3 regions of the Cutibacterium granulosum genome follow, and region 1 is predicted to be linked to each of the others. Evidence: riboswitches for the same ligand, from Rfam matches in the RefSeq annotation. Region 1 holds a riboswitch; each other region holds the start of a gene.
What was found. A riboswitch is a leader RNA that binds a small molecule or an ion and turns the genes downstream of it on or off. The one in region 1 is predicted to bind cobalamin.
Positions count from the first base shown of each region.

Region 2: linked by a shared signal. The riboswitch ahead of CKV91_RS09200 (ABC transporter substrate-binding protein) and the one ahead of mutA (methylmalonyl-CoA mutase small subunit) in region 1 are both predicted to bind cobalamin.
Region 3: linked by a shared signal. The riboswitch ahead of CKV91_RS02765 (anaerobic ribonucleoside triphosphate reductase) and the one ahead of mutA (methylmalonyl-CoA mutase small subunit) in region 1 are both predicted to bind cobalamin.

Region 1 covers NZ_LT906441.1:1,081,636-1,091,828, reverse strand. The annotation lists gene scpA (methylmalonyl-CoA mutase) at 1-1,588, opposite strand, end outside; gene mutA (methylmalonyl-CoA mutase small subunit) at 1,585-3,492, opposite strand; cobalamin riboswitch at 3,573-3,795, opposite strand; gene CKV91_RS04555 (alpha/beta fold hydrolase) at 4,076-5,032, opposite strand; gene CKV91_RS04550 (LCP family protein) at 5,112-6,200, opposite strand; gene CKV91_RS04545 (sugar transferase) at 6,455-7,834, shown strand; gene CKV91_RS04540 (O-antigen polymerase) at 7,834-9,327, shown strand; gene CKV91_RS04535 (glycosyltransferase) at 9,450-10,193, shown strand, end outside.
Region 2 covers NZ_LT906441.1:2,151,136-2,161,328, reverse strand. The annotation lists gene glmS (glutamine--fructose-6-phosphate transaminase (isomerizing)) at 1-840, shown strand, start outside; gene CKV91_RS09225 (class I SAM-dependent methyltransferase) at 1,154-1,912, opposite strand; gene CKV91_RS09220 (ABC transporter substrate-binding protein) at 1,982-2,995, opposite strand; gene CKV91_RS09215 (ABC transporter substrate-binding protein) at 3,025-4,041, opposite strand; gene CKV91_RS09210 (ABC transporter ATP-binding protein) at 4,077-4,862, opposite strand; gene CKV91_RS09205 (FecCD family ABC transporter permease) at 4,872-5,885, opposite strand; gene CKV91_RS09200 (ABC transporter substrate-binding protein) at 5,888-6,940, opposite strand; cobalamin riboswitch at 6,981-7,123, opposite strand; gene CKV91_RS09195 (holo-ACP synthase) at 7,321-7,674, shown strand; gene CKV91_RS09190 (bifunctional ADP-dependent NAD(P)H-hydrate dehydratase/NAD(P)H-hydrate epimerase) at 7,671-9,197, shown strand; gene CKV91_RS09185 (glycosyltransferase family 4 protein) at 9,318-10,193, opposite strand, start outside.
Region 3 covers NZ_LT906441.1:658,907-669,099, forward strand. The annotation lists gene CKV91_RS02740 (FadR/GntR family transcriptional regulator) at 1-629, opposite strand, end outside; gene CKV91_RS02745 (L-lactate permease) at 1,077-2,765, shown strand; gene CKV91_RS02750 ((Fe-S)-binding protein) at 2,818-3,609, shown strand; gene CKV91_RS02755 (LutB/LldF family L-lactate oxidation iron-sulfur protein) at 3,612-5,144, shown strand; gene CKV91_RS02760 (LutC/YkgG family protein) at 5,144-5,815, shown strand; cobalamin riboswitch at 5,949-6,163, shown strand; gene CKV91_RS02765 (anaerobic ribonucleoside triphosphate reductase) at 6,212-8,644, shown strand; gene CKV91_RS02770 (4Fe-4S single cluster domain-containing protein) at 8,650-9,180, shown strand; partial or broken gene CKV91_RS02775 (transposase) at 9,325-9,745, opposite strand; gene CKV91_RS02780 (hypothetical protein) at 9,820-10,193, shown strand, end outside.

The DNA.
Region 1 (10,193 bases):
TGCGATCCGGATCGGTGGGATCGGGGTTCGCAGCCGCCCATGCCAAGCGCTCCAGAGCCTGCTGGCAGGCCTCCTCGTCACGCTCGGCGCGCAGTTTGACGAGCTTGGCCTTCTGCTCGGCGAGCACCTGGGAGTTGTCGACCTTGAGCACCTCGAGGGGCTCCTCCTGGTCGAGCTGGTACTTGTTGACGCCGATGAGGGGCTGACGACCCGAGTCGATGCGTGCTTGGGTACGGGCAGCAGCCTCCTCGATGCGCATCTTCGGGATGCCCTTCTCGATGGCCTTGGCCATACCGCCGGCCTTCTCGACCTCCTGGATGTGGCCCCATGCCTTGCGAGCCAGCTCCAGGGTGAGCTTCTCGACGTAGGCCGAGCCGGTCCACGGGTCGATGACACGGCAGGTGCCCGACTCCTGCTGGATGAACAGCTGGGTGTTACGGGCGATACGGGCGGAGAAGTCCGTCGGCAGGGCGATGGCCTCGTCGAGGGAGTTCGTGTGCAGGGACTGGGTGTGTCCCTGGGTGGCCCCCATGGCCTCCACACAGGTGCGGATGACGTTGTTGTAGACGTCCTGGGCGGTCAGCGACCAGCCGGAGGTCTGCGAGTGGGTACGCAGGCTCATCGACTTCGGATTCTTCGGCCCGAACTGGTGCACGAGCTTGGCCCACAGCATGCGGGCCGCGCGCATCTTGGCGACCTCCATGAAGAAGTTGGTGCCAATGGCCCAGAAGAACGACAGGCGCGGGGCGAACTGGTCGACCTGCAGACCCACCGACTCACCGGCACGGATGTAGTCGACACCGTCGGCCAGGGTGTAGGCCATCTCGATGTCGGCGGTGGCGCCAGCCTCCTGCATGTGGTAACCGGAGATCGAGATGGAGTTCCACTTCGGCATGTTCGCACTGGTGTAGGCGAAGATGTCGGAGATGATCCGCATCGACGGCAGCGGCGGGTAGATGTACGTGTTACGAACCATGAACTCCTTGAGGATGTCGTTCTGGATCGTACCGGCGAGCTGCTCGGGCTTGGCGCCCTGCTCCTCGGCGGCCACCACGTACAGGGCGAGAATCGGCAGCACGGCGCCGTTCATCGTCATGGACACCGACATGCGGTCCAGCGGGATACCCGCGAAGAGCTCGCGCATGTCGAGGATGGAGTCCACGGCCACACCGGCCATGCCGACGTCACCGGGAACACGAGGGTTGTCGGAGTCGTAACCGCGGTGGGTCGGCAGGTCGAAGGCGACCGACAGACCCTTCTGGCCAGCAGCCAGGTTGCGGCGGTAGAAGGCGTTGGACTCCTTGGCGGTGGAGAATCCGGCGTACTGACGAATCGTCCACGGACGGAAGGCGTACATCGTCGCGTAGGGACCGTGGGTGAACGGCGGGATACCGGCGTAGGTGCCCAGCCAGTCCATGTCGGAGTAGACGTCCTGGGAGTAGAGGTGTCCGACCTCGATCTGCTCAGGAGTGATCCACGGATCCTGCTCACCAGCAGCGGCGGCGAGCTTGGCGAACTGCTCCTGGGCGTCGGCGGGAACGGCCGCATCACCCAGGTTGATGGAATCGAAACGGGGCAAGGTTGTCACTTGGCAACTCCCATTGTGTCGAGAACGGAGGAGAGGGTGTCGACGACGTTCATCCCGAGGAAGACGCGTCCATCGACGAGCTCTTCGGCTGCTGCGGCGTCGTCACCGAATTCCTTGAAGGCACCGGAGAGGTAGACGGCCTTGGCACCGGCGTCCTTGAGAGCCTTGACGACCTCAAGTCCCTGCTCGGCGTAGGTCTTGGCGTTGGAGCACAGGTCGGCGATCTGGGCACCGGACTCCTTGAAGGCCTTGACGACCTCCTCGGTGGTGCCTCCCTCGCACTCGGGGGTCTCCAGGCCAGCGATGTGCCACACCGGGGCGGAGAATCCTTCACGGGGGCCGAAGTCGCGACGAGTCCCCAAGCAGGCCAGGAAGACCTTCGGACGCTCGGCGCAGGTGGCGGAGCGATCGACGAGGGCCTCGAAGACCTCGGCATCGCGATGCCACTGCAGCCCGTTGTGGGGTGCACCCTGCGGGAACGGCTTGGTCTCGACGGTCTTGGCGTCCAGCAGCGGGAACTCGCTGACGGCCGTAATCGGCTGCTTACGAGTGGCCAACCGCTTGGCACGCTCGGTGTTGAGCTTGTCGAGCTCGGTGCGGACATGGTCACCGGTGAGGGCTGCCGCCATGCCACCAGCGGCCTCGACGCTCTGGAACTCAGCCCAGGCAGCATCTGCCAGGGACTTGGTGAGCGACTCGACGTAGAAGGAGCCACCAGCCGGATCGTTGACGCGGCCGATGTTCGACTCCTCGGAGAGGATGATGCCGGTGTTGCGGGCAATACGACGCGAGAAGTCACTCTTCGGCAGGCCGATGGCGTCGTCGAAGGGCAGCGTCGTGATGGCCTCGGCACCGCCGACGGCGGCACCGAAGGTGGAGATGGTGCCACGCAGGATGTTGACGTAGGGATCGTCGCGGGTGAGCTCACGCCAGCTGGTGACGGCCTCCTGACGTGCACCACGCTTGCCTGCGGGAACCTCGAAGACCTCACCGACGCGGTTCCACAGGGTACGCAGGGCACGCAGTCGCGAGATGGTGAGGAACTGGTCATGGGTGGCAGACACCCGGAAGTTGATGCTGTCGAAGGCCTGCTCGGCAGTCAGCCCCTGCTCGATGAGGGCACGCACGTACTCGACACCGGTGGCAATGGCCCAGGCGAGCTCGGCGACGTCACCGGCACCGGCGTTGTGGTACACGGTCGCGTCGACGACGATCGGTCGAGCATTCTTGTACCCGTCAACCTTCTTGACCCATTCGGAGAGTCCGGACAGGTCGGGCTCGCCACCATTGATGGCAGCTGAACCGATCGGGTCGATGCCCAGGTTGAACGAGATCTCATCCTTCTTGGCGTCGGACTTCTCGATGGCAGCCAGCAGGGCATCGGCGGCAACGGCCTGGTCATCGCGGCTGGAAACCTCGATCTTGGCCAGGTTGAGCAACACACCCTCGAGCACGGAATCGATGTCGGAGGCGGCAATGGCGTCGTCACCGACTCGCAGCCAGATGGAGGTGACACCACGCTCGAGATCGGTGAGGATCGCCTTGCGGGTGAAGGCGACATCGGGGTCCTCGTGCAGGGCACGCACGTCCCAGGAGTCGATGACGCCGGTACGAATGGTGGTACCACGGGTGAACGGGGGAACGCCGGGAGCTCCGAGGTCCTCGGGAGCATCCTGGCGGGTGTACATGGGTTCGATCTTGACGCCGTCGACCGTGGTCGGCTGCAGACGTGCCATGCCCTTCTCGAGGTTGAGCTGCTTGCCCTCGGGACGCCCACGGTTGAGGACCTTGAGCACCTCCTTGTGCCACTGCTCCTGGGTCGGGGCCGGGAAGTCACCGGCGAGGGTGAGCGTCTCGGGCATGTCGACCTTGGCCGGCGTCGAGACGTTGTCGGGATCAGTCATACTCTTCAGACTCCTGCTCCGCTTTGGATAGACATACGTCGTCGTCCTCCCCTCGGGGACCACGTCATTGTCGTCGCACCGGGTGCGGCAACATGCTGGCAGGTCTTCGGACTCATGGGCGTCTCGTCGTTGACGAGTCCTACGTCACCGCTTCCCGGGGCCGAAGCCCAGTGCTTGATTGCCGTCGTCCCGGACGGGATGGCGTCAATGGTGATCTCGTTCCCATTCACCGCTGCGGGGCAGTTCCGGAGTTTCACCGGATTCCCTTTCACTGCTGGTCCAACCCATGACCTCACGCGATCACGACCTTCCCAGCACCAGCTCCTACCAGCTTATAAGATGAACGTCGACCGGGCAGCAGGGGGCTACCTCCTACGCACGATCGTGCAGCGAGGAATTGGCACAATCGACCCAGTTTTCACTCGTTCGTCGTATCCTTCGCTCACAGATCTGCATCCCTGCAGCGAAATCCGACTCCGGGGCCACTGTGCCACGACACGAGCCAGCGTCTCCTGGGCGCTGGCCAGCCGTCACCCCTCCCGGAAGATTCATCGGAGGCAGAGGATACGGCCTTGTCACGGCGTCACCTTGGTGAGACCGCACATCGGGGATGGTCCGAGCGAGCCTCAACCGTCTTGCCGATCCACGTCTCCAGAAGCCGATACGTCTGTTCCCGGTCTCGTTCGTGCAGCAGCTCATGTCGAGCATCAGGCTCCAGATGGACGTCCACCTGGAGCACCCCGTTCGCCGTAAGCTCACCGGCCACGCGACGCACTCCCCTGCCGTTGCCGCCGACCGGATCGCTGTCACCGCTCATGAGCAGTACCGGCAGCCGCGGTGGAATGGCTCGTAGGATCGTACTGGAGTTGCTCGTCTCACTGAGCCGAACCAGCTCCCGGTACAGCCCCACCGAGGCAGTGAATCCGCACAGTGGATCATTGCAGTAGGCGTCCACCTCACTGGCCTGTCGGCTGAGCCAGTCGAACCGGGTACGAACGGGACGAAACCGAAGATTCATGGAGCCAAAGATCAGGGTCTCCATCACTCGACTGGCAGAATCCTCACCAGCCATGACAATCTGGCTGGTCGCCGCACCACGAGCCACCTTCGCCAATGGGCCTGCTGAAGCTCCGGTCCCCAGTAGCACGAGCGCAGTCATTTCCCGGCCCCGACGAGCTGCGACGATCCGCGCCAGGAACGACCCCATCGAATGACCCACGAGGATCCAGGGCAGCTTCGGGTGCTGGGAGCGCACATCATCGGTCACTCGACACAGGTCGTCAACGATCTGATGGTAGCCCCGGTCGGGGGCCTGCCCGAGGGTGCCGTCCGCCAGTGCCCGCGGTCCGTGGCCACGGTGATCGTTGGCCACCACGAGCCAGCCAGACTGCGCCAGGCAACGTGCGAACTCGTCGTAGCGAGCAGCGTACTCGGCGAACCCGTGCACCAGTTGGATGAATCCACGCGGTTGACAACCAGGCCGCCAGATGAGCACGTCAATCTGCGCACCGTCGTCGGCAGTGAGGGTGATGGTGTCCATGGATCCTCCCGAGGTTGTGATCGAGCATCGCAGTGCCCAGAGTATTCGGTCAATGCATCACGGCCGTGACCGGTACGGCTCACTGTGGGTGATTCTCGACGTACACATCCATGGTGTCGTTGCGCATGGCATCCGAGAGCTCCTGCAGCCCTTCCTTGTCGACGACGTCATAGGCCTGACCGTCCTTCGACCTGCCAAACCCGGAAATGGGGGCTTGCACCTGCACGACCTTGTCACCGGAGGTGAATCGCAGACTCATGGCAAGTTTGCGAATCTCCGAATTGGTGAGCTTGTCGTCGACGGTCATGGTACGTCCGGCCAAGGTGGCGACGTCATCGAACTTCGAGGGATTGGCGAGCGTACCCGCAGAGAGGGTTTTGTCGATGATGGCCGTGAGGACATCCCGCTGACGGCGCGCACGATCAAGATCGCCGTTCTTGAGATCCCGGCGTTCGCGGACGTACTTGAGGGCCGCATTGCCTTTGAGCGTGATGTCTCCTGCTGGAAAGTGCATGCCCTCAATGGTGGAATCCTGATCGTTGTACACCTGTACACCGCCAAGAGCGGTCGTGAGTTCCTTGAAACCAGTGAAGTCGATGACGGCAGCATGATCCATGCGTACATTCGTCAAACTTTCAAGGGTCTGAATGGTCAGCGGCACGCCACCCCACGAATATGCAGCGTTGATCTTGGCCTGGGAAGGTTTGCCGATGACCTTGTTGGGCGGGATCGTCACCCACATGTCACGCAGGAAGCTGATGAGGTACAGATGCTCTCGATCCGCTGGCAGGTATGCCACCATCAGGGAGTCGGACCGACCTCGATCCCAACCCCGGGAGTCCGATCCCAGGAGTACGAAGGTTCGAGCGCCATCCGTAGCCGTGCTGGGGCGGGGGCTCGCGGTGGGCATCGTGAGAGGCTCCCGATTGATCTCGTCCAGACCATTGGTGAGGTGCTTGAGGAAATAGCCCAGAACACCGACGACAAGCAGGATGATGGCCAGCACAGCACACAGGAAGATCACTGGGGCACGACGACGATGCCCCGATGATGCCGCTCCAACGCCCTCGGTGATCGATTCCTCGTCCTGCCTGTGTGCATCCATACCGCGCCGCGGGGGAACACCCTCATCGGCACCAAAGAGGTCAAGCTCATCATCGTCATCCACGCTGGATCCCCTTGTCCTGTCTCCACCTTCCGCGCACCATCGGAGCCGATACGGGAAATCCCGCCCCAAGTTCTCCGTCCAAGGAGACTGATTTTGGATGGGGGTGCTGAGCAAGATGCCAAGCCAAATGTTAGCATGACCGGAGTTCAGGTTTCTTGGTACCAGCACGTACGCCGTATCCGAAAGGCATCATCATTCCCAGTAGCAAGCCAACGGGTGTGAGACATCCATCTTGGCCGAGCCACATACGCAATGTGCTTGTCCTTGGCGATGCCTTGGCCATTGCCTCGGCGCTCATGGCAACGTTGTACATCCGCATACCCGATCCCGACACCCCTCTGGCCGGGGCTCGGTGCCTCACCTATCCGACGCTCGCCCTGGGCCTTGGGAGTGTGTGGCTCGTCGTCCTTTCCACCAATGGCAGCCATCGAATCCGACTGGTGGGCTCTGGCCTTCAGCAGTACCAACTGGCCATGCGTGGAACCCTGTGGGTCTTCGGCGTTCTGGCAGTTCTCAGCTACCTGTTCAAGTTGTCGGTGTCCCGATCCCTGTTCCTCATTGCGTTGCCCTTGGGACTGATCCTCATGTGCCTCGAGCGGAAGGTGATCCGGAAAGTCATCCAACGGTCCCGCAAGCAAGGACGATTCCTGATCCCGACACTTGTGATCGGGGCTGGCCCAGAGGTCGAGCGAACCGTCCAGACTCTTCGCCGGAACATCGCCGTCGGTTACGCACCTGCTGCCGTTTGCCTCAACGGGGAGGAACCACAGAAATGCAGTGACCTTCCTGCAGACCTGCCAGTACTCGGCTACCCACAGCTCCTCAAGGAGGTTCGCGAGTTTCCACTCTCTGCCGTGGTGGCCGCCGGCGGTATGTCGAGCGTGCAGACAAAGCAATTGTCCTGGGATCTTGAGGACTGTCGTACCCAGCTCCTCTTCATACCCGAACTCATCGATGTCGCCGGACCGCGGATGAGCACATACGAGGCAGCGGGGCTCAACCTCGTTCACGTCGATCTGGCCAGATACTCCGGAATAAAGTATCTCATCAAAAGAGTATTCGACATTTTGGCGTCAACTGTGGCCTTGATTGTCTTCTCACCAACCATGGCGGTCACGGCACTCGCCATCCGACTGGAGGACGGCGGACCAGTCATCTTCAAACAGGAACGCATCGGCGAGAATGGGAAACCCTTCACGATTCACAAATTCCGAAGCATGGCAGTGGATGCCGAAGCGCGTATGGCGGAACTCATCGACGCCAACGGTGGGTCTGCACTCCTGTTCAAGATGGAGGATGACCCAAGAATCACCAAGGTCGGCAGATTCATCAGAAAGTATTCCATCGACGAACTGCCCCAGTTCTGGACCGTCCTTCGAGGCTCGATGAGCATCGTCGGGCCACGTCCTCAAGTGCAACGCGAGGTGGACGAGTATGAGGGGCCAACTCATCGACGCCTGCTCGTCAAACCTGGGATCACGGGGCTGTGGCAAATTGGAGGGCGCTCAGACCTACCACTCGAGGAAGCCATCCGACTCGACCTCAGGTACGTCGAGAACTGGTCCCTTCTGGGAGACATCTCGATCATCCTCAAGACGGTCAAGGTCGTGCTGTTCCCCAACGGAGCATATTGATGTTGCACGACGGAGAACCGAACGGACGACACCCCTTGAACCGCCCCAGCCACTCAGCACCTCGGCGGCCAGCACATCTCCTTCCCCCAGAATCATCCAGCACCTACGACCATCGTCCCTACGTCAGCCCTCGTCGAGCGATCCTGGACGGCGAATCATGTTCAGACAGTCGCTGTGCCTCACCAGAACCTGCCCCTCGCCACGCAACCTGGGCCTTCTGGTTGGAGCCACGATTCATCGTCATCGCATTCTCCGGCGTACTTGCGTTGTGCACACTCCTCTACCCCGCAAGCAGGTTCGACAACTGGTCAACGAGCAAATATTTCCACACACCGGAGTTCACACTCACTGTGGCAGCCATCGTGGCTCTCTGCCTCGGCATGACGCTGGCAACCCACGTGACCCCTGCCTCTCGAGCAGGCAGAGTGGAGTCCGACGCCGAACCGCACGTGATAGAAGGGTGGTACCACGCCCTGGGTCTCATCGTCGTCCTGGGATACGTGTCCTGGGCCGTCATCGCCACTGCACGCGGAGCGACCTTGGAACTGTTCCTGGCCGTGATCCATCGGGACATGGGGGCCATCTCATTCCTCAAGCAACGTTTGGCTCCGGTCTCGGGAGTGACAACCCTCACACAGGTCTCCTGCATCGTGTCAGCCTTGGGGGCATATCGATACACCACGACCAGAAAGATTGGCAAACTCTGGTGCTTCGTCCTTCTGACGGGCATGTTCCGTGCATTGTTCTATGCGGAACGTCTTGCACTCATGGAGGTCGTCATCCCAGCGGTGCTTGTCCTCATCGTGACGAGTCATTTCATGAGGAATCACCGACTTCTCATGAATCTCATCCCCGTGATCGGACTCGCATTCCTCGTCATCGTCTTCTCCGCCTCGGAGTACTTCCGGAGCTGGATCTTCTACTCACAGTCCGGTGACACGTCATTCGTCCCATGGGTACTTGACAGACTGCTGGCCTACTACACGACGTCGTTCAACAACAACGCCCTCTTCTACTCCCAGGTGACCGGATCTCCACACCCCATATACTTCACCATCCCATTCGTCTTTGACTTTCCAGGATTCTCATCCATCTTCGGGGCACCATCATTTGGTGGTTTGCTACCGGAGGATTGGTGGTTCTCCACGCTGTCCTGGTATGCGACCCCCGAGTTCAACAACAGTGGGTCCTATCTGACGCCAATCGCCGATCTCGGTCTCATCGGCGGTCTGACATTCTGGCTCATACTTGGTATCTCCCTTGGCTACGTGTACCGGAGGGCACGAGAGGGTTCTGATGTGGCACTCATTGCGTACTCAACCCTCTTCCTCGGCCTTCTCGAACTGCCGCGGTTCACGTACTGGACCTTGGGAAGATTCTTTCCCGCAGCCGTGGCATTGATATTCTTCATGGGCCATTCGATGACCCATGACCATTCACCAGTTCACAAGACATCGCACCAGAGACATGAATTGAGGGGATTCTCACGATGATCGACAGCTGCCATGCAATTCCCCCACATCCAGACCGACATCCTCGCATTCTGCACGTCACGGAATGTTTCCTGGGCGGTACTCGGAGCGCCATTCTGTCCTATGCAGGTGACATCCCGGAGATGGATCATGGACTCCTCGGAACACTGGGTCGTTCACGTGGTGACCTCAACGCACCTGACGAGAAGTTCCTGGAGGTTCATGCTCTGCCCGACGGACACCTCGCCCGTATCAGAGCCATCCGCTCCCTGGTCGTCGCATGGCAACCCGACATCATCCACGCCCACTCCAGTTTCGCTGGAGTCTACGTGCGTCTCGCCATCCGCAACAGCCCTCGACACCGAGTGGTGTACACACCGCATGCCTACGGCTTCGAAAGACTTGACATCGGGCCGGTGAAGCGCGCAGCCATACACGCCGCTGAAGCCCTTCTGACACGCAACACGGAGGTCATTGCCGCGTGCAGCACACGGGAGCAGAAACTCGCCCACGACATGCATGCCAGACGGACCGTCTTCGTGCCCAATGTCGCGGCTGCACAATTCCACACCCATGACGCGGTGCAGTCATTGCCAGAACACCGTGTTGTCACCGTCATGGGCCGTATCGTCCCCCAACGGGACCCCGAGTTCATCTGTCGCGTGGCAGACGAGCTCGCACGAAGCGACCGCGAAACGACGATCCAGTGGATCGGGGACGGCGATCCTGATGGCGTGGCCGCCCTACGTCGGCACGGAATCAAGGTCACGGGATGGCTCGACGCCGCAGACATCATGGTCAGACTCGAGAAGTCCAGCGCCTACCTCCATCCTGGGCGCTGGGAGGGATTCCCCGTCGCCATCCTCGAGGCCCACGCCATGGGACTT
Region 2 (10,193 bases), 1.1 Mb from region 1:
GACCCGATCATCGACCCCATGACCCTCGTCGTGACGATCTCCCAGTCCGGTGAGACCGCCGACACCCTCATGGCCATCCGTCACGCCCGCGAGCAGGGGGCCAAGGTCATCGCCATCTGCAACACCAACGGCGCGACCATCCCGCGCGAGTCCGATGCCGTCATCTACACCCACGCCGGCCCGGAGATCGGTGTGGCCTCGACCAAGGGATTCCTCACCCAGGTTGTCGCCTGCTACCTGCTCGGCCTCTACCTCGCCCAGGTGCGCGGCATGAAGTACGGCGACGAGGTGCGCGCCATCATGACCGAGCTGGAGTCCATGCCCGAGAAGATCCAGCAGGTCCTCGACGACATCGAGTCCGTCCACGAGCTGGCGCGTCAGATGGCTCGCAAGGATGGGGCCGTGTTCTTCCTGGGACGCCACGTCGGTTATCCGGTGGCTCTGGAGGGTGCCCTCAAGCTCAAGGAGATCGCCTACATGCATGCCGAGGGATTCGCCGCCGGCGAGCTCAAGCACGGCCCGATCGCCGTCATCGAACAGGACACCCCGGTCTTCGTCATCGTTCCTCCGGCAGGACGCGACCAACTGCACGACAAGGTCGTCTCCAACATCCAGGAGATTCGCGCCCGGGGCGCACGCACCATCGTCCTGGCCGAGCAGGGCGACGAGACGGTGCGCTCCTGCGCCGACACACTCGTTGCGCTGCCGCACTGCTCCACCCTGCTACAGCCACTGGTGGCCACCGTCCCGCTGCAGGCCTTCGCCTGTGAACTCGCCACCGCTCTGGGCCACGACGTCGACCAGCCTCGCAACCTGGCCAAGTCGGTCACGGTGGAATGAGCTTCTGAAGACTTCCCACCCACCGGGCCTCGGCTCATGGCGCGCATGGGTCGAGGCCCAGCTGCGACATTGAGTGGGCAGGGTGGGACACCCGGCGATTCGGATGCACGAAACCCCACCTTTTTGGCCGGCCGCCCCGGACCCTGCTGGGCCCCATCCGGACGGGTGTCCCCGTACCGGACGAGGGCACCCGTCCCATGTCGAGGTGCAGAAGAAACCCCGAAACCCACCCGCGTCAAACGATCCTTGTGCATGTCCCCATGGGGCGCAGAAGGGGCCTCACTTCCGCCCGTACCGGGCTGGGGGAGAGACATCACTGTGATGGCTTGTGCGCCTCGATGATGAATTTCTCGCCTTGGTGGGCATATTTCCAGTACCCCAGGTGACGCCGACTCATGCGGTACCGATCCGGTTCGGTGGTGACGTCGACGAAGCCTGCCTCCCTCAGCAGGGGGACGTCGGTGGCTGGGCGCTCCCGTCGTCTCGAGGGCAGGTTCGCGGTCGGGTCGGAGCCGTCGTCATGGGCATGACCTCTGCGTCGTCCCTCGGTGAGCATGATGAGACCGTTGGACAGCGCCTTCCAGATCGAATGCCTCACCCCGGTGCGATCCGTACGGTAGTTGCCGTCGTAGATGAGGACCAGGCCGCCGGGGCGCAGCACCTGGAACCAACGTCGATACGCGGCCGCCGGATCATGGAGGGTCCACACGACGTCACGCGAGACCACGGCGTCCACCGAGGAATCCGCCACGTCGTCCAAGGTGACGACGTCGCTGTGCCGCACGTGGGGCTCGATCCCGTACCAGGTGAGATTGCGCCGTGCAGCTCGCAGCATCCCCTCCGATGCGTCCAGGGAGGTGACGCGATGGCCCAGCCGACTGAGCATGATCGAGAAGAATCCGGGTCCGCAGCCGACGTCGAGGACGTCGCGTGGCTCGTCCCCCAGACGCGTGTCGAGCTCGTGACGCCAGTAGTCAACGTCTCTGAGGTTGCGTAGCTCGCGAGAGACGATGCGGTCGTAGTCGTCGGATGCATCGGTCCACATGTCGGCAATGCGGTCGGTGCTCACCATGGGCACTCCTGTCCTGTCAAAATTTCCGTGCGTTCACGGGGTCTGCGGGTCGTGAGAGGTGTGGCTGCGTCATGACGCGATGAGCTTGGCCAGTTCCGTGGCTCCCTCGATCGACAGTGGAGACGCTGGATCGGTGAGGGAGTAGGGCATGGTGATGACGTGCCCCTTCTTCACCGCCGTGAGCTGCGAGGCGCCCTTGGCATGCTCGAACGTCGTCTTGATCGTGTCGGCATTGCTGGCCCCGCTCAGCAGCAGGACCCAGTCCGGGTTGCGTTTGAGGAGATCCTCCATGCTGATGTCGAACACCCGGGTGCGGTTGTCTTGGTAGGCGTTCTTCAGGCCGTTGACGTCGAAGGCGGCTTGGGACATGCTCGATCGCCCGTAGGCGGACATGCTGGAGCCATCGGCAGGAAGCCACAGGGACGCGATGCTGGCACCCCTGCCATTGGCGTGTTTCTTGAGATCGGTAGCTTGTTCCTTCAGGGCCTTGTTCAAGGTGGCGGCTCGTTCCGGCACCCCGAAGATGGCGCCCACCTTCGTCACCTCCTTGGTCACCAGGCCGAAGTCGGCATGGTTCACCGGGGTCTGGTCGTCACAGTAGGCGTCGGGGGAGTAGAGCTTCACCCCCGCCTTGGCCAGGGCCTTGCGGTCGACTCCTCGGTCGTAGCCGATGACGAGGTCGATGTGGGCGTCCAGGATGCTCTCGGTGGCGACGCTCGCCCCTCCCGTGGCGTTGGTGCCGCTCTCCATTTGGGGTATGGCCTTGAGCTTGGTGGCGGTGGTGATGTCGTAGCCGGTGGTGTCAAGTCTTCCAGTCCGCATGGCCACCTTGTCCAGCACGTCAAGCGTTGTCAGTACGGAGGCGTCCGTGTCACCGAGGAGGAGGACCCTTTTCGGTGGTTCGGTGAAGGTGAGCTTCTCCGCACAGCTCATCACCGTCGATGGGTATCCGGAGCCTGCGGATGCCGCCGCAGGCGACGGATCTGCCCCGGACTTCTCCTGGTGTGACGTGCCGCAGCCGGTGAGGCACAGTGTGCTCGCCAGGGCGAGGGTGAGGCCGGCAACGAGTGGGTGGGGTTTCATGGTGTCTCCTGTTCGCGAGGGGTGGCGGCTCACTTGTTGATGAGTTTGGCGACTTCCTGGGCTCCCTGGATCGACATGGGGGAGGCTGAGTCGGTGAGGGAGTAGGGCATGGTGATGACGTGACCGTTCTGCACTGCCCTGAGCTGTGAGGCGCCTTTGGCGCGTGTGAAGGTCTTGGTGATGTCGTCGGTGTTGTACGCGTTGTTCAGCAGCAGTATCCAGTCCGGGTTGCGTTTGAGGAGGTCCTCCATGCTGATGTCGAACACTCGGGTACGGTTGTCTGCGTAGGCGTTCTTCAGGTCGTTGACATCGAAGATGGCTTGGACCATGCTCGAGCGTCCGTAGGAGTACATGCTCGATCCGTCGGATGACAGCCACAGGGCGGCAGCGCTGGCACCCTTGCCGCCGGCATGTTTCGGCAAATCAGCGGCCTGCTTCTTCAGGGCTTTGTTCAGGGTAACGGCTCGCTTCGGTACTCCGAAGATGGCAGCTGTCTTCGTCACCTCCTGAGTCACCAGGCTGAAATCAGCATGGTCGACTGGTTTCTTGTCATAGCAGTAGGCGTCTGGTGCATAGACCTTGACCCCTGCCTTGGCCAGGGCCTTGCGGTCGACTCCTCGGTCGTAGCCGATGACGAGGTCGATGTGGGCGTCCAGGATGCTCTCGGTGGCGACGCTCGCCCCTCCACCCAAAGTTGTGGTACCACTCTTCATCTCGGGCAGGGACATGAGTTTGGTTGCGGTGTTGACGTCGTAACCGGTGGTGTCGATCTTTCCGGTGCGCATAGTCACCCTGTCCAGCAGGTCGAGCATGGACAATGTGGGTGCATTGGTGTCACCGAGAATGAGGACCCTTTTCGGTGCCTCGGTGAAGGTGAGCTTCTCGGTGCAGCTCATCACTGTTGCCGGATAGGCGGACGGTTGTGCCGTGGTGGCCGTCGAACTCGACTGGGCATCGTCTTCGTGTGCCGACGTGGAACAGCCGGTGAGGCACAGTGTGCTCGCCAGGGCGAGGGTGAGGCCGGCAATGAGTGGGTGGGTTTTCATGGTGCCTCCTGTGGGGCGGTCGACGCCGTGGTGGTTCAGCGTCTCGAATGGTCAGCTGCTGTGCTGTCAAGGGGATCGAAGAGGAGCCGGGGCTGCCCGGCATGGTCGATGCGGTGCACCTGCACCCCGTAGACCTGTGAGATGAGCTCGGGGTCGAGCACCTGTTGGGTGGGGCCGGAGGCCACCAGACGGCCGTGATCGAGCAGGATGAGCTTGTCGCAGCATCGGGCGGCCAGGTTGAGATCGTGCAGGACGATGACCGTCGTCGCCGGAATGGTCGCCACCAGGGCGAGCAGCTCGAACTGGTGCCGGATGTCGAGGTGGTTGGTGGGCTCGTCGAGCAGCAGATGGTCGGTGTCCTGGGCGATGGCCCGAGCGATGAGCGCACGCTGCCGTTCACCGCCGGACAACTGGGTGATGAGCCGATCGGCCAGATACGTTATGTCGACGCGAGCCAGCGCTGCGTCCACCATGCTGCGATCCTCGGCGTCCCCATAACCAGCCAGGGAGCGGTGCGAGAGCCGTCCCAACCCCACGGCGTCGCGTACCGTGAGCGGCAGACCCTCGTCACGTTCCTGGGAGACGACGGCCACTGCTCGGGCAATGGCCCGCCTGGAGAGGCTGGTGACGTCCGAACTGTCGATGAGCACCTCACCACTGGCAGCCGGTAGGGCGCGGTACATGGCCTGGACGAGGGTGGACTTGCCTGCCCCATTGGGTCCGACGACACCGATGGTGCTGCCGTCTCCGGCGGACAGATCCACCTCGTCGACCACCACCCGGTTGCCACGGCGGATCACCAGGGAATGTACGTCAATCATGGCTCCTCCTCACCGCGCCGGATTCATCCGGTTGACGAGCACCAGGAGGAACGGCGCCCCCAGCAGTCCGGTGATGATGCCGATGGGTAGTTCGGAGGGGGCGAACATCGTCCGGGACACCGTGTCGGCCCACACCAGGAAGATGGCGCCGGCCAGCCCCGACGAGATGACGAGGGTTCGGTGCCCGTACCCGGTGAAGGAGCGCATGAGGTGCGGGATGATGAGGCCGACGAAGCCAATCCCACCAGCCATCGACACCACCGCCCCCACGGCTGCCGAGACCGGAACGAGGATGACGAGCCGAATCACCTGGGGGTTGATCCCCACCGCCATCGAGGTCTGATCACCGCTGGCCAGGGCATCGAGCCAGGGGGCGCACAACCACAACAGCGCCATGAGCACCGCAGCAATGCCCACCAGCCAGATGCTCTGGGTCCAACTCACCTTGGCCAGGGACCCCAGCATCCAGAACATCACCGAGCGTGCCGTCTCCGGGGAGTCCGCGGAGAAGATGATGAGATTCGTCACGGCCTGGAAGATGAACCCGACCGCGATACCGGCCAGCACCAGGGTGAGGGCTGAGCTGCCGCGTCGACCGCCCACTCCCAGCACCAGGGTGGTGGCCACCAGGGCACCGACGAAGGCCAGGCTGGCCACCCCCAGTGGGCTCGACATGCCGATGAGGACCATCGCCGCCGCAGCGCCCGTCGACGCCCCCGAGCTCACTCCCAACACGTAGGGTTCGGCCAGCGGGTTGCGCACGATCGCCTGCAGGGCGACCCCGGCCACTCCGAGTGCAGCCCCCACGCCGATCCCGGCGATGATGCGAGGCATACGGTTCTGCCAGACGATGGCGTCGGTGATGCCGTCCCAGGTCACCTGCGGGTGCAACCCCAGATGGTCGGCCAGCACGCCGATGACCTGGTCCCAGGGCACCGAGGCCGCGCCGAAGGCGATGCTTCCCACCGGGGTGAGGACGAGCAGCACGACGAGCAGGATGGTCCTGATGCGTGTGTGCCGCATGATCACTTCTTGAGGAGCTTGTTCAGTTCCACGGCTCCCTTGATGGACTGTGGGGTGGGCGGATCCGTCAGCGAGAATGGGATGACGACGACCTGGTTCTTCCTCACGGCCTGCAGCTGCGAAGCGCCCTTGTACTTGAGGAATGCTGGTTTGGTCTTGGCGATGTCGCCCTCCTGGGCGAGCAGGACGATCCATTCTGGATCCCGGTTGAGGACGTCCTCCATCGTCGCGTCGAAGACGCGTTTCCTCTCGCCGTCGTAGACGTTGCGCAGGCCGTTGGCCTCGAGGATCGGCTGCACCATGCTCGAGGTGCCGTAGGTGTAGAACCCGCTGTTGCCGGGCTCCACCCACAGAGCGGCGGCGCTGTGCTGTGAGTCCTTGCTGGCCTGGGAGGTGAGGTCCTTCACCTGCCCGGTGAGTTCGTCGTTGAGGGTCCTGGCCTTGTCGGGGACGCCGAAGATGTCACCGACCTTGCTGACCTCCTTGGTGACGAGGTCGAAACTCGCGTGATCGGTCCCGGTGCCGTGCGGGCAGAACGTGTCGGGGGCGTACACCTTGACCCCAGCCTTGCGCAGAGCGGCACGGTCCAGACCTTCGTCATAGCCGATGACGAGGTCGGCATGCTGGTCGAGGATCGTCTCGGTGGCGAGCTTGGCGCCACCGGTGTCCAGCTCGGAGGAGGTGATCGTGGGCACGTCCGTGATCTTCTTCAGGGTGTCGGCGTCGTAGCCGTCGGCCATGACCTCCCCGGCCCGACCGGTGATCGAGTCCATGACGCCCAGCTTCACCAAGATCGATGCGTCGGTGTCTCCCATGAGGATGACCCGCTTGGGCGGCGTGTCGAAGGTGAGGGTCTCGTCACAGCTTTTCACCTTCACCGGTGAGGAGAATGCCGAGGCGGATGCCGTGGCTGACGGGCTGCCGGCCCCGGATGAGTCCTCGCCGTGGGAACCGCAGCCGGTGAGCAGCATGGCACCGACGAGTCCGACGGCGGTCGTCGCGAGCAATGGTGTGCTGTGCCCATGACGGAAATGGGCATCACGAGTGATGTGCATGTGGTGTCTCCTCGCACCTGGTGACCGGAGGGTAGCCACACGGTGTCCTGGCTCCCAGGTCGTTGCGCGTTCTCTGCCTTCCAGCCCCGGAAAAGGCCGTGACGTGTCTCGTCGGGCGACGAGGAGAAGTGGCTCGCTGGTCACAGTTGCGGGAACAGCCCCGGACTCGCACCGGAGTTCCCGTATGGTTTTGGGCTCAGCATAACGAGATCGTGGGCGGAATTCCACGCATGGCTGAACAGCTCTCGGGTCTCCTCAGTGCCTTCCTTGCCTCGAAACGGAAGCTGAGGCTGCATGCCAGTGGGGGCGGGGCGAGACTCGTCATGACGTCAGCACGAGCCCGCCGAAGCAGCCTAGTCTCGGGCGGCTAGGCTGACCACATGATTGTCGGCATCGGCGTGGACGTCTGCGACCTGCAACGGTGGGAGGACGCGCTGGCCCGCCACCCGGGGTTGGTGCAGAAGGTGCTCACCCCTGCCGAGGGCAGTCTGCCGAAGCGCTCCCAGGCGGCCAGGTTCGCCGCCAAGGAAGCCCTTGCCAAAGCGCTTGGTGGGCCGGACGGGTTGCGTTGGCGCGAGGTGGAGGTTGTCGTCGAGCAGTCCGGCAAGCCGCGTCTGCATCTCACCGGAGGATCTGCCAGGACGGTGCAGGAGCGCGGTGTCACCGACATTCACCTGTCCCTCAGCCACGACGGGGCACTCGCCGTGGCATTCGTCATCTGTGAGGTGCAATGACTCAGTACGTGTGCACGGCGGCCGCGATGCGCGCTGCCGAACAGAAGCTTTTCGATGCGCATCCCGGTACCGATCTCATGGCTGTGGCTGCAGGGCAGGTCGCCGCGCAGGCACGGGGCATGCTCGCCGATCTGGGGTGCGGGGTGCGAGGCGGTTCAGTGCTGGTGCTCGTGGGAGGCGGCAACAACGGGGGAGACGGTCTGCTGGCCGCGGCCGAGCTCGCCGACGAGGGATGCCATGTACGGGTCTGTCCGGTGCTGGGCACACCACATGCCGCTGGTTGGCAGGTCGCCCTACGAGCGGGGTGTGAGGTGGTGACGATGGAGCAGGCTGGCCAGGTGGTACCAGACCTCGTCATCGACGCCGTCCTGGGGATTGGCGGACGCCCTGGCATCCCGGACGATCTTGCGAGGCTGGGGGAGCAGCTTTCCGCTGCGAGCTGGCTCGCTGTCGATCTGCCCTCTGGCCTGGACGCCAATTCCGGGGCCGTCACGACCTCGCTACGAGCCGATGTCACCGTGACCTTCGCGGCACGCAAGTGGTGCCATGTTGCCCCACCCGCCGCTGAGCGGTGCGGACGGGTCGACGTGGTCGACATCGGCGTCGAGCCCGGTGGCAGTGATGGCGTCCCGAAGTGTGCTGACGGTTGGACGAGTGTGGTCGACGAGGACGACCTCGCCCGGCTCTGGCCGGTCCCGGACCCGGGAGACGACAAGTACTCCCGCGGTGTCGTCGGGATGGACACTGGGTCCTCCCAGTACCCGGGAGCAGCGTTGCTCGGCACGCTGGGAGCGCTGCGCACGGGGGCCGGCATGGTTCGCTACGTCGGACCACGACGTCCGGCGGACCTGGTGCTCGCTGCCATGCCGTCGGTCGTTCTTGCCGACGGCCGGGTGCAGGCCTGGGTGGTCGGCTCCGGCTGGGGGCAGGACGACCCAGCTGCAAATGGACGCCGTCTCCAGCAACGCTGTGTCGACGGCGTACCGATGGTCATCGACGCCGACGCCCTGTCCCTGCTGCCCGCTGAGCTCCCGGACGGCTGCCTGCTCACCCCACATGCCGGTGAGCTGGCGCGCATGCTCGGTGTCGACCGCGACGAGGTGCGTGAGAACCCGCGCGAGTCGGCCGCGGAGGCGGCGCGACGATTCGGCGCCACCGTCCTGCTCAAGGGGGCGATTCAGTGGATGGCCGACCCGAACGGGCACGTGGTGGAGCCCACGCCGTCCGAGATTCTCGACGTGGCCGACCACCCGGGGGCGGGCCAGATGCCTGCCGGGCAGGCCGGTTGTGCCGCAGCGCTGCCGGGGCCGGCGTGGACCGGGCAGGCCGGCTCGGGCGATGTGCTGGCTGGTGTGTGTGGAACACTGCTCGCCGCTGGCGTGTCGGCTGGCTGGGCTGGCCTGTTGGGGGCAAGTCTGCAGGCGCTCACCGCATGCCGCCATCCCGGGCCGTGGTCGCCAGATCAACTCGCCGGGTTCTTTCCCGAGATCATCGGAGCATGCCGGCGGCCCAGCTTTCCGTGAGTCCGTGAGTGGGGTGGGGCACCGGGCCGTGAGCGTCACCGGAGATCAACGGGGCCCAGCTTTTTCGTGAATGGGCAGGGGCTTGGCGCCTCGGCCAGCTGACGTGGCGGAATCGCTGGCTCAGCGGTGCAGCAGACTGATGGAACGACCGTTGCGACGGGGATGGTGAGTGGCCGCAGCCAACAGACGATGACGGGCTGGAGCTGCGACCGATCCGATCCGGATGGCCTCCTCGTAGTGCCCGACGAGTTCGGCACACAGATGCCCCCAAGTGCGGTCCTCGATGGAGGCGCGGGCCGCCGTTCCCATGGCCCTGCGCTTGTAACCGTCACCGACGAGGTCGACGACGTAGCTGCGGAACTCGTCCATGTTGCCCGGCTCGTAGAGCCAGCCGGTGCGTGAGGGATCAATGAGGTCGATCGGGCCGCCGCGGCGCGGACTGATCACCGGAACTCCACAGGCCTTGGCCTCCTGGACCGCCTGGCAGAAGGTCTCCAGCTCGCCGGTGGAGCAGAAGACGTCCATAGATGCCACCGCGCGCGGCAGGTCCTCACCGCCCAGACCCCCGGTGAAGATGGCACCCGGAATCTGTTTCTCGAGCTGGTCACGATCGGGGCCGTGCCCGACGATGACGAGCTTCACCCCGGGGATGTCGGCCAGCACGGCCATGTCCTGCACCCGTTTCTCGGCGGCCAGGCGCCCCATGTACCCGACGACCACCTCGCCGTTCGGGGCCCACTGGGCACGCAGCTCCTCCGAACGCTTCGACGGATGGAATCGTTGCTTGTCGACGCCACGACCCCAGATGCCCACCCGCGGCACGCCGTGCGAGACGAGCTGGTCGCGTGAATAGGTGGAGGGGGCGTAGGTGGCCACCGACAGGGAGTGGATCTGACGCACCCGGTACCAGCCGTAGGGTTCCAACTTGCCCAGGCCGTACCGCCCGGCGTAGGAGGGGACGTCCGTCTGGTAGATGGCGACGGAAGGTATGCCGAG
Region 3 (10,193 bases), 420 kb from region 1:
AGCATGGCGACGTGGTCGTCGACGAGTTGCCGTCGGGTGCCGGTCCAGTCCGCCACCGCCAACTCTGCCGACTTGATGGGGGAGTGCACCGCTTCGCGGATGGCCACCGTGAGGTCACTCATGAGGCCATTGCCCCCCGCCTCGGCCAGGGCGATGTGGAAATCGGTGTCCAGCTCGTTGAAGGTGTCCTGGTCGCTCGCGTCGGACATGCGATCCAGAACCTTCTGCGCCCGGACCAACGGCTCTGGGCGACGCTGACGTGCGGCAGCAGCGCTGGTGGCGCGCTCCAGGGCGACGCGGGTCTCGGTGAGGTCGGAGAACGACACGAGGGAGAGGGCCAGCTGCAGCCGCAGAATTCTTCCGATGGCGTTGGACGGGGACGACTCCACCCGGGTGCCGTTGCCCCGCCCGGTCTCCGAGACGAGGATGCCCAGGGCCTGCAGCATCCGTATCGCCTCACGCACCGCCCCGCGGCTCACACCCAGTTGCGTGGCGAGGTCACGTTCACTGGGAAGCTTGTCACCATTGGTGAGTCGTCCTGAGGAAATCCCTTCCTCGAAGTAGTCCAGGGCGACGTCGAAACCTCCGCCGTGGCTGCGTCTGCCGGGTCTGACAAAACTGTCGGGCATCGTCTCACTCCTGGTTCGGGGCGCTCCGGGCGGAGGGCTCTCGGGGGACACCGGATGGGGCGTGTTCTCTCGGGGTGCGTGAGCATGATCGTCGCAGGCGACGGTTTTCCTCCCGGGACTGTCATGGCCCGTGGCACGGTGACGTCGACGTCACCGGTGGGGCCCAGCAGCCTCATTCGTGTGGTTCACCAGTGTGGCACACCCGACGTGCTCGTCACCGCCCGAGGGAGCACGTCGTCGCGTCCGCGTGGTCATGATTGAGCCCCTGCACGAACGTGCAGAAGCATGGTAGAAGTATCCGGCTAGACCGCTTGACGACGCGAAAACTCGCCTCATAGGCTCAATGTTATTGGTCGGACCAATAACGGTCCTGCACGGATGTGCTCGCTGGGACGCGTGGCCATCCCTGCACCTTGCCCTGAAAAATTGTGGAACAACGGAGTCCCGATGGTATTGCTCGAGGCGTTCACGCCTGACCCCAACCCCCTGGGGAAGCAGTGGCTGTCTGCCCTGGTGGCGCTGCTACCCATTCTTTCCATGCTCATCACCCTGGGGGCACTGCGATGGAAAGCCCACTGGGCCGGCCTCTTCTCGTGGCTCGTCGCCCTCGTCGTGGCGATCACCGCCTTCAAGATGCCGTTCGGTACGGCAATCTCCAGCAGTGTGGAGGGTTTCCTCTACGGTCTGTTCCCCATCGTGTGGATCCTGCTGAGTGCCATCTGGATGTACCAGGTGACGGTGATCTCGGGCAGGTTCGACGACCTGCGCCGCACCTTCTTCCTCATCAGTGACGACCCGCGTGTGCTCGGCATCCTCATCGCTTTCTGCTTCGGCGGTCTGCTGGAAGCCCTGGCCGGCTTCGGTGCCCCGGTGGCCATCGCCGCCGCCATGCTCGTTGCCATCGGCTTCGGCAAGCTGCGTGCCGCAGTGACGGCCCTGGTCGCCAACACCGTTCCGGTGGCCTTCGGCGCCGTGGGTCTGCCGGTGCTCATGGCCGCCAAGACCGGTGGGCTCAACGTCACCGACGTCGCCCCGATCACCGCCCGGGTGTGTGCCGTGCTCTGCCTGGTGGTGCCCTTCCTCATGCTGGCCATCATGGACGGCCGCAAGGGCGTCAGGGAGGTGTGGCCGTTCGGCCTGTTCGTCGGCATCGTCTTCGGAGCCACCAAGATCATCGTCGGCAGCACAGCCGTGTACAACCTCACCGAGATCTTCGCCGCCGTCGTCACCGTCGCCCTGGCCATGATCTTCCTCAAGGTGTGGAAGCCCAAGGGCGGCCGCGAAGCCGCCGAGCGTATCGGCATCCCCATGGACGAGGCACTGGAGACCGAACCCGTCTCGGCCGAGGCCCCATCCACCGAAGGTCTCACCGGCCACCGTATCTTCATGGCCCTGGTGCCCTACATCCTCGTCATCGTCGTCTTCTCCGTGGCAGCCATCCCCAGCATCAAACAGGGCCTGGTCAAGGCGGACACCCCGATGACCTGGCCTGGGCTGTCGGAGATCATGTCCGCCTCCGGCGCACCATCGGCCCACCAGACCTTCACCTGGCCCTGGCTGTCGCAACCCGGATTCCTGCTGGCCATCGTTGCCATCCTCGTCGGGCTCATCTACCGGGTGTCGATCAAGGACATCTTCACCGAACTGTGGACCAACGCCAAGAAGATGAAGTTCTCCGCCCTGACGATCGGCGCGGTCGTCGCCCTGGCCTACGTCATGGGCGACTCGGGCCAGACCCTCGCCCTGGGGCTGTTCATCGCCGGTGCCGGTGCCGTCTACCCGTTCCTCGCCCCGATCCTCGGCTGGATCGGTACCTATGTCACCGGTTCGGACACCTCGGCCAACATCCTGTTCTCCCAGCTGCAGGCCAGCGTGGGTGACCAGATCGGCGCCGGATCCCACCTGGGCGTGGCGGGCACCAAGCACCTGCTCGTCGGTGCCGGTGCCTCCGGTGGTGTCGTCGGCAAGATGATCTCCCCGCAGTCGCTCACCGTGGCCGCCACTGCCATCGGCTTGGCTGGCGGCGAGTCGGTCATCCTGAGGAAGGTGTTCAAGTACTCCCTCATCCTGCTGGTACTCATGTGTATCCTCGTTGGACTCATGTCCACCCCGGTCCTGGGCTGGATGGTGCCATGATTACTACTGTCACGTCGTCAACCCCTTCCATGCACCATCAGGAGGTGCTCCAATGACCACCATCACCCCGCAGAACGCCACCGAGAAGGTTGGGCGTCCCGGTCAGGGGATGACCGTCGCACTGTTCATCACGTGCATCAACGACGTCATGTTCCCTCGCACCGGGCAGGCCGTCACCAGCCTGCTCGAGCGACTCGGCTGCACCGTCGAGTTCCCCTACGAGCAGACCTGCTGCGGCCAGATCACCACCAACACCGGATACTTCGACGAGACGGTTCCGATGATCCGTTCCTACGTCGACGCGTTCAGCGACTACGACTACGTCGTCGCCCCGTCGGGTTCGTGTGTCGCAGCCGTGCGTGATCAGCACACCATGATCGCCGAGCACATCGGCGACAAGGGGCTCGAGCGAGCCGCGGCCCAGACCAGCAAGCGCACCTACGATCTGCCGGAGTTCCTCGTCGACGTGCTGGGTGTCACCGACGTCGGCGCCTACTTCCCGCACTCGGTCACCTATCACCCGTCATGTCATGGACGCCGTCTCATCCACCTGGGCGACCGCCCCTACCAGCTGCTCAGGAACGTGCGCGGCATGACCCTGGTGGACCTGCCCGCCGAGGAACAGTGCTGCGGTTTCGGCGGTACGTTCAGCATCAAGAACCCCGACGTCAGCGCCGCCATGGCGGCCGACAAGGCCCGTCACGTGCGCGAGACCGGTGCCGAGTACGTCGTCGCAGGTGACAACTCCTGCCTGCTCAACATCGGCGGAGTGCTGTCGCGGCAGAACTCTGGCGTCAAGCCCATTCACCTCGCCGAGATCCTGGCGAACACGGAGGAGGACTGACCATGACCACCGAACTGCGTCGGATCACCGAGGGCAACAACGGGGTCGCCCGTCTCACCCCGGCCCCGGACAACCCCGGAACGTTCCTGGGGATGCCGAAGTTCTCCGAAGCCGCCAAGCGTGAGCTGAGCATTGGTGTGCAGCGCAAGAACATGCGCAACGCCACCACGACGATCCGCAACAAGCGCGCCATGCGCGTCTCCGAGTCCCCGGACTGGGAGGATCTGCGTGGTGCCGCCAAGGAGATCAAGGACCGGGTGGGGCGTCACCTGGACACCTACCTGCTGCAGGCCGAGGAATCCCTCAAGGCTAACGGGGTGCACGTGCACTGGGCCCGCAATGCCCAGGAGGCCAACGAGATCGTCGCCCAGGTCGCGAAGGCCAAGGGGGTGGACGAGGTCGTCAAGATCAAGTCCATCACCACCCAGGAGACCGACCTCAACGAGTACCTGGAGGAACAGGGCATCGCCGCCTGGGAGACCGACCTGGCCGAGCTCATCGTGCAGTTGGGCCACGACCGCCCCTCCCACATCGTCGTGCCGGCCATCCACCGCAACCGTTCCGAGGTGCGGGAGATCTTCCTGCAGGAGATGAAGAACTACGGCCGCCCGGCCCCCGAGGACATCTCGGAGAATCCTCCGGAGCTCACCAACGCGGCCCGTCTGCACCTGCGTGAGAAGTTCCTGCGCGCCAAAGTGGCCGTCTCGGGTGGCAACTTCGTGCTCGCCGACACCGGATCACTGGTCATCGTGGAGTCCGAGGGCAATGGCCGCATGTGCCTCACCCTGCCCGAGACCCTCGTGTCGGTCGTCGGCATCGAGAAGGTGCTGCCCAGCTACGACGACCTCGAGGTGTTCCTCAAGCTGCTGCCCCGTTCGGGCACCGGCGAGCGGATGAACCCCTACAACTCGATGTGGAGCGGTGTCACCGAGGGTGACGGCCCCCAGGAGCAGCACGTCATCTTCATGGACAACGGTCGTACCGACGCCCTGGCCGACGAGCTGGGACGCGAGGTGCTGCGCTGCATCCGCTGCGCCTCCTGCCTCAACATCTGCCCGGTCTACGAGCGCACCGGCGGCCACGCCTACGGCTCGGTGTACCCCGGACCGATCGGTGCCGCCCTCAACCCGCAGCTGCGTGGTGTGGAGGACCCCGTCGACCGTGGCCTGCCCTACGCCTGCTCGTTGTGCGGTGCGTGCAACGAGGTGTGCCCGGTGAAGATCCCCTTCACCGACATCCTCGTGCACCTGCGTCAGCGCGTCGTGCAGTCCGAGAAGGCCGACAAGATCCCCGCCGACTACGAGGTAGCCGGTGAGATGGGGCTCATGAAGACTTCACAGTGGGCCCTGAGCGACGCCAAGCACTTCGAGATGGTCCAGAAGGGCTCGCAGCTGGCCGGCAAGGTGATGCGCGGCAAGAAGCTGGGGCCGATCCCGGTTCCCGTGGCCGAACGATGGCTCAAGTACCGCGACGTCGACGAGATCCCGTCGCAGAGTTTCCGCAACTGGTGGAAGAAGAATCGGGAGGAGCACTGATGATCGACGAAGTTCAGGCCCGTGAGGACATCCTGGCCCGGATCCGCCAGGCCACCGCAGACGTCACGCAGTCCGATCCGCAGAAGGATGCGCCGATCACCTGGCAGTACGGTCGGGGCATCGACATGGACGACGTCGTGGGCACCTTCGTGCAGCGGGTGCGCGACTACAACTGTTCCGTCGTGGAGGTTCCCGCCGTCGACGTGCCCCAGGCCGTCGTCGACGCCCTCAAGGAGACCGGGGCCGACGAGTCCGTCGTCGTCCCCTCCGGGCTTGACGAGTCCTGGCGCACGGCCATCTCCGAGGCTGGCATCGAGGTTCGTGTCGACGATCCGGAACTGAGCAAGACCGAGCTGGACGACACCCAGGCCGTCGTCACGGCGGCTGCCTCCGGTGTGGCCGACACCGGCACCATCGTGCTCACCCATCTGGCCGATCAGGGACGACGTGCCCTCACCCTGGTTCCCGACCGTCACGTCTGCGTGATCAAGGCAAGCCAGGTCGTCTCCGATGTGCCGGAGGCCGTGCAGGCCGTCAGACCGGCCGTGCTCGATCATCACCCGCTGACGTGGATCTCGGGCGGTTCGGCGACCAGTGACATCGAGCTGGCCCGAGTCAATGGGGTGCACGGTCCCCGTCAGCTCCACGTCATCGTCGTGACGGATCAGTGAGCTGATCGACTGACGCAATCCCTTGGGGAACGCCTCCGCTCGAGCAATCGGGTGGAGGCGTTCCTCATGCCCGCAGATTCGCCTGCACCGAACACGCCCCAAGATGTGCCTACCGGCGGGTTCCACATGGTGTATAACTAGATGTCGTACTGGTCTTTCAGTCCAAACACAAGATGTTGGGATATGAGAGCCAAGAGGGAACCCGGTGGGAATCCGGGACTGTCCCGCAGCGGTATGGGAAACGACCGGCGACACACGCACTGGCCACTGGCTGGGAAGCGTCGTCCAGTAGGAGATCGAACGATCGCGTCCCCGAGTCCGAAGACCTGCCAGTACCCGGGCTGTGACCCGGCTGCACGAGCCCTGTGACAGGGGCGGCGAACTCCGAGGAGAGACATGACCGTACACCACCCCCAGACGCCCTCGACCACACCCGTGAGGCACACCACCACGTCCCAGCTCACGTCGCATGGACCGGGGCAGACGTCCTCCACCGTGCTACGTCAGGTGCGCAAGCGCGACGGGCGCATCGTCGCCTTCGACCCAGCCCGCATCGCCCATGCCGCTCGCAAGGCCCTGGAGGCCACCGGCGTCGCCGAGGCCGAGGCCATCTCGCTGAGCGTCGCACTGGCCGTCGTCGACGAACTACGCAGCGAGCAGCGCCCCGGTGCCGGTACGGTGGCCGCCACCGCGACCGGCCCCGTGATCCCCGACGTCGAACACATCCAGGACGTCGTCGAGAAGGTCCTCATGGAGCGCGGCCAGGCCGAGACGGCCAAGGCATACATCCTCTACCGGCAGCGCCGCTCCACGGCTCGCGAACAGCAGTCGGCCCTCATGACCTCGCTGCGCGAGATCACCTTCTCCGATGCCAGGGACAGCGACGTCAAGCGCGAGAACGCCAACGTCGACGGCAACACAGCGATGGGCTCGATGCTGCGCTTCGGCACCGAGTCGGCCAAGCAGTTCAACCTGCTCTCGGTGCTCGACCCGGCCCATGCCGCCGCCCACCGGGACGGTGACATCCACATCCACGACCTCGACTTCCTCACCCTGACGACCACCTGCTGCCAGATCAACCTCAGCGAGCTGTTCCGCACCGGTTTCTCCACCGGGCACGGACACCTGCGCTCCCCGCGTTCGATCAACTCCTACGCAGCCCTGGCGTGCATCGCGATCCAGTCCAACCAGAACGACCAGCATGGTGGTCAGGCCGTCCCCAACTTCGACCGGGACATGGCCCCCGGCGTCGCCCTCACCTGCGCCGATCGGATGCGAGCCAACATGGCTCAGTCCGCTGGCGTCCTCGGTGCTGACCAGGAACGTCAGGACGAGGTGACGCGGCTTGCCGCCACCTGGCCCCTGGAGGCCGACGACGCCACCCAGCACGCCGAGCGGGAAAAACTCGCCGAGGCCTGGCCCGAACTCTCCGCCGAGCAGGTGGTCCGGGTCCACCACGAGGTACGCACCCGCTCGGTGGCCGAGACCGAACGGGCCACCTACCAGGCGATGGAGGCCTTCATCGCCAACCTCAACACGATGAACTCGCGCGCTGGTGCCCAGACGCCGTTCTCCTCGATCAACTACGGCACCGACACCAGCCCGGAGGCCCGGCTGGTGATGCGCTGCCTGCTGGAGGCCACCCGCGCCGGGCTGGGCAATGGCGAGACGGCGATCTTCCCGATCCAGATCTTCCGCGTCATGGAAGGGGTCAACTACCATCCTGGCGACCCCAACCACGACCTCTTCCAGCTGGCCTGCCGCACCAGCGCCGAGCGTCTCTTCCCGAACTTCTCCTTCCAGGACGCCCCCTTCAACGCCGAGTACCACCGCCCCGGCCATCCCGAGACCGAGATCGCCTACATGGGCTGCCGCACCCGCGTCATGTCCAACGTCCACGACACCAGCAGGGCGCAGACCTGGGGGCGTGGCAACCTCTCGTTCACCAGCATCAACCTGCCGCGTCTGGGCATCCAGGCAGACCATGACGTCGATCGGTTCATGTCGGACTTCGACGCATCCATCGACCTGGTCATCGATCAGCTGCTGGAGCGATTCAAGATCCAGGCTCGCAAGAAGGTGCGTAACTTCCCGTTCCTCATGGGGCAGGGGGTCTGGATCGACTCTGCGGGGCTCGGTCCCGACGACAGCGTCGAGGAGGTGCTGCGGCACGGAACCCTCTCGATCGGGTTCATCGGCCTGGCCGAGACCCTCACCGCCCTCGTGGGGGCCCATCACGGGCAGTCCCAGGAGGCCTGGGACCTCGGGTACCGGTTCATCAGCCATCTGCGGGAGCGTACCGACCGCGCCGCCGAGGAGACCGGGCTCAACTTCTCCACCCTGGCCACCCCGGCCGAGGGGCTGTCGGGCAGGTTCGTGCGGATGGACCGGGAACGGTTCGGCGCGTTGCCGGGAATCACCGACCGTGACTACTACACCAACTCGTTCCACATCCCGGTCTGGCACCACATCGGTGCAGCCGAGAAGATCCGCCTGGAGGCGCCGTTCCATGCGTTGACCAATGGCGGGCACATCTCCTACGTCGAGCTCGACGGCGATCCCAGCCGCAATGTCGAGGCATTCGAGACGATCGTGCGGGCCATGCACGACGCCGGTGTGGGGTACGGGTCGATCAACCACCCGGTCGATCGTGACCCGGAGTGCGGCTACACCGGCATCATCGACGACGAGTGCCCCCGGTGCGGGCGTGGTGAGGAGTCCGGGCCGTTCGAGCGGATTCGTCGCATCACCGGCTACCTCGTCGGTGGACTGGACCGGTTCAACGACGCCAAGCGCGCCGAGGTCAACGACCGCGTCCGGCACGGCTGACGCAGATGAGGATCGCGGGGATCGAGCCCGAGTCCATCGTCGACGGACCCGGGGTGCGATACGCCGTCTTCGCCCAAGGCTGCTCCCTGCACTGCCGAGGGTGCCAGAATCCTGCCAGCTGGGACCCGTGCGGTGGTGCAGTGATGCCGGTGGCGGAGATCATGGCCGACATGCGTGCCTCGTCGCTGGCGCAGGGGCTCACGCTCACCGGCGGCGAGGCCAGCGAGCAGGCCGCCGATGCTGCTGTGCTCGCGCGTCACGCCCACGAGATCGGGTGGGACGTGTGGTGCTGGTCGGGTCACCGGTTCGAGGTGCTGCTGCGCCGTGCCCAGGCCGAGCCCGACCTCGCCCAGCTGTTCGGTGAGGTCGACGTGCTGGTGGACGGCCCGTTCCTGCTGGCCCGTCGTACCCTCGCCCTAGCGTGGCGGGGCAGTGACAACCAGCGCCTCATCGATGTGCCCGCCTCCTTGGCGGCGGGCACCGCGGTGGAATGGGAGGAGAACTCGACGGTCGAGTCCATGCAACGCCAGCGATGATCCACCAGTGTCCCCAGGACCAGGCGTCTTTCCGCCGAGATGAGTCGCTGTGTCGAGCGTGGGACTGTTGTGCTCCGGTGGTTTGTCAGGGATGAGCACGTCATCTCGACGTGACCCTCTTTATGGACGCCAAGGAAATTCGGCTCATCCGAATCCAGGGTGTAGTCGGGGTCTGAACCCGCCGGTCTCGAGCAGGGATCTGGCGATGTAGTTGGTCAGGTTGCGGAACCCCAGTGCCGAGCCGCGCAGGTGCTCGAGCCTGCCGTTGATCGCCTCGGTGGGCCCGTTGGAGGTGCTGGGCCGGTCGAAGTAGGCCAGGACGTCGGCGGCGCGCTTCTTCAGCGTCCTGCCGAGCTTGGTGATCTCGACCAGGGCCTTGGGGACGCCGGTGCTGATCGAGTCGATGAGCCGGGCCATCAGCTCGCGGCCGTGGCGCCGGTTCTCGTGGCGGTAGGCGGCGATCATGCGCTGGTAGACGCTCCGTGACCTCGACCTCGACGTGGGCGTCGTCGGCGAGCAGGGTGTCCAGTCGGTCCTTGTGCTTGTCGTTGAGCAGGTCGGCGCCGTTACCGCTGCCGCACCGACCAGACGCATGTCTACAGGGAATCCGCGCCCATCGACGACCTGGTCGAAGACCTCATGGTCAAGGCCCTGCGCAAGGTCGAGATGAGGGCCCTGTTGGCACCCGCCGCGCCCGACGTCGATGCGGCCGCCATCCAGCGGGAGTTGGCCGACATCGACGCCAAGAGGATCCACTACGCCACAATGCTGGCCGACGACGAGATGGACGACGCTCAGTTCAAGGCCGCCAACAAGCGGCTCGCCGCGCGTCGCGCGGCGTTGGAGGAGCAACTGCCAGCCCCGGTCTCCCCGGTGGCCCAGCGCATTCTCGATGTGCCCCCGGAGACCGTGGCCAACGAGTGGGCCCTGCTCGACCAGGACGAGAAGCGGGCCCTGATCGACGCACTGTTCACTATCGAGCTGGCGGCCCCCGGCACCAAGGAGAACGCCTA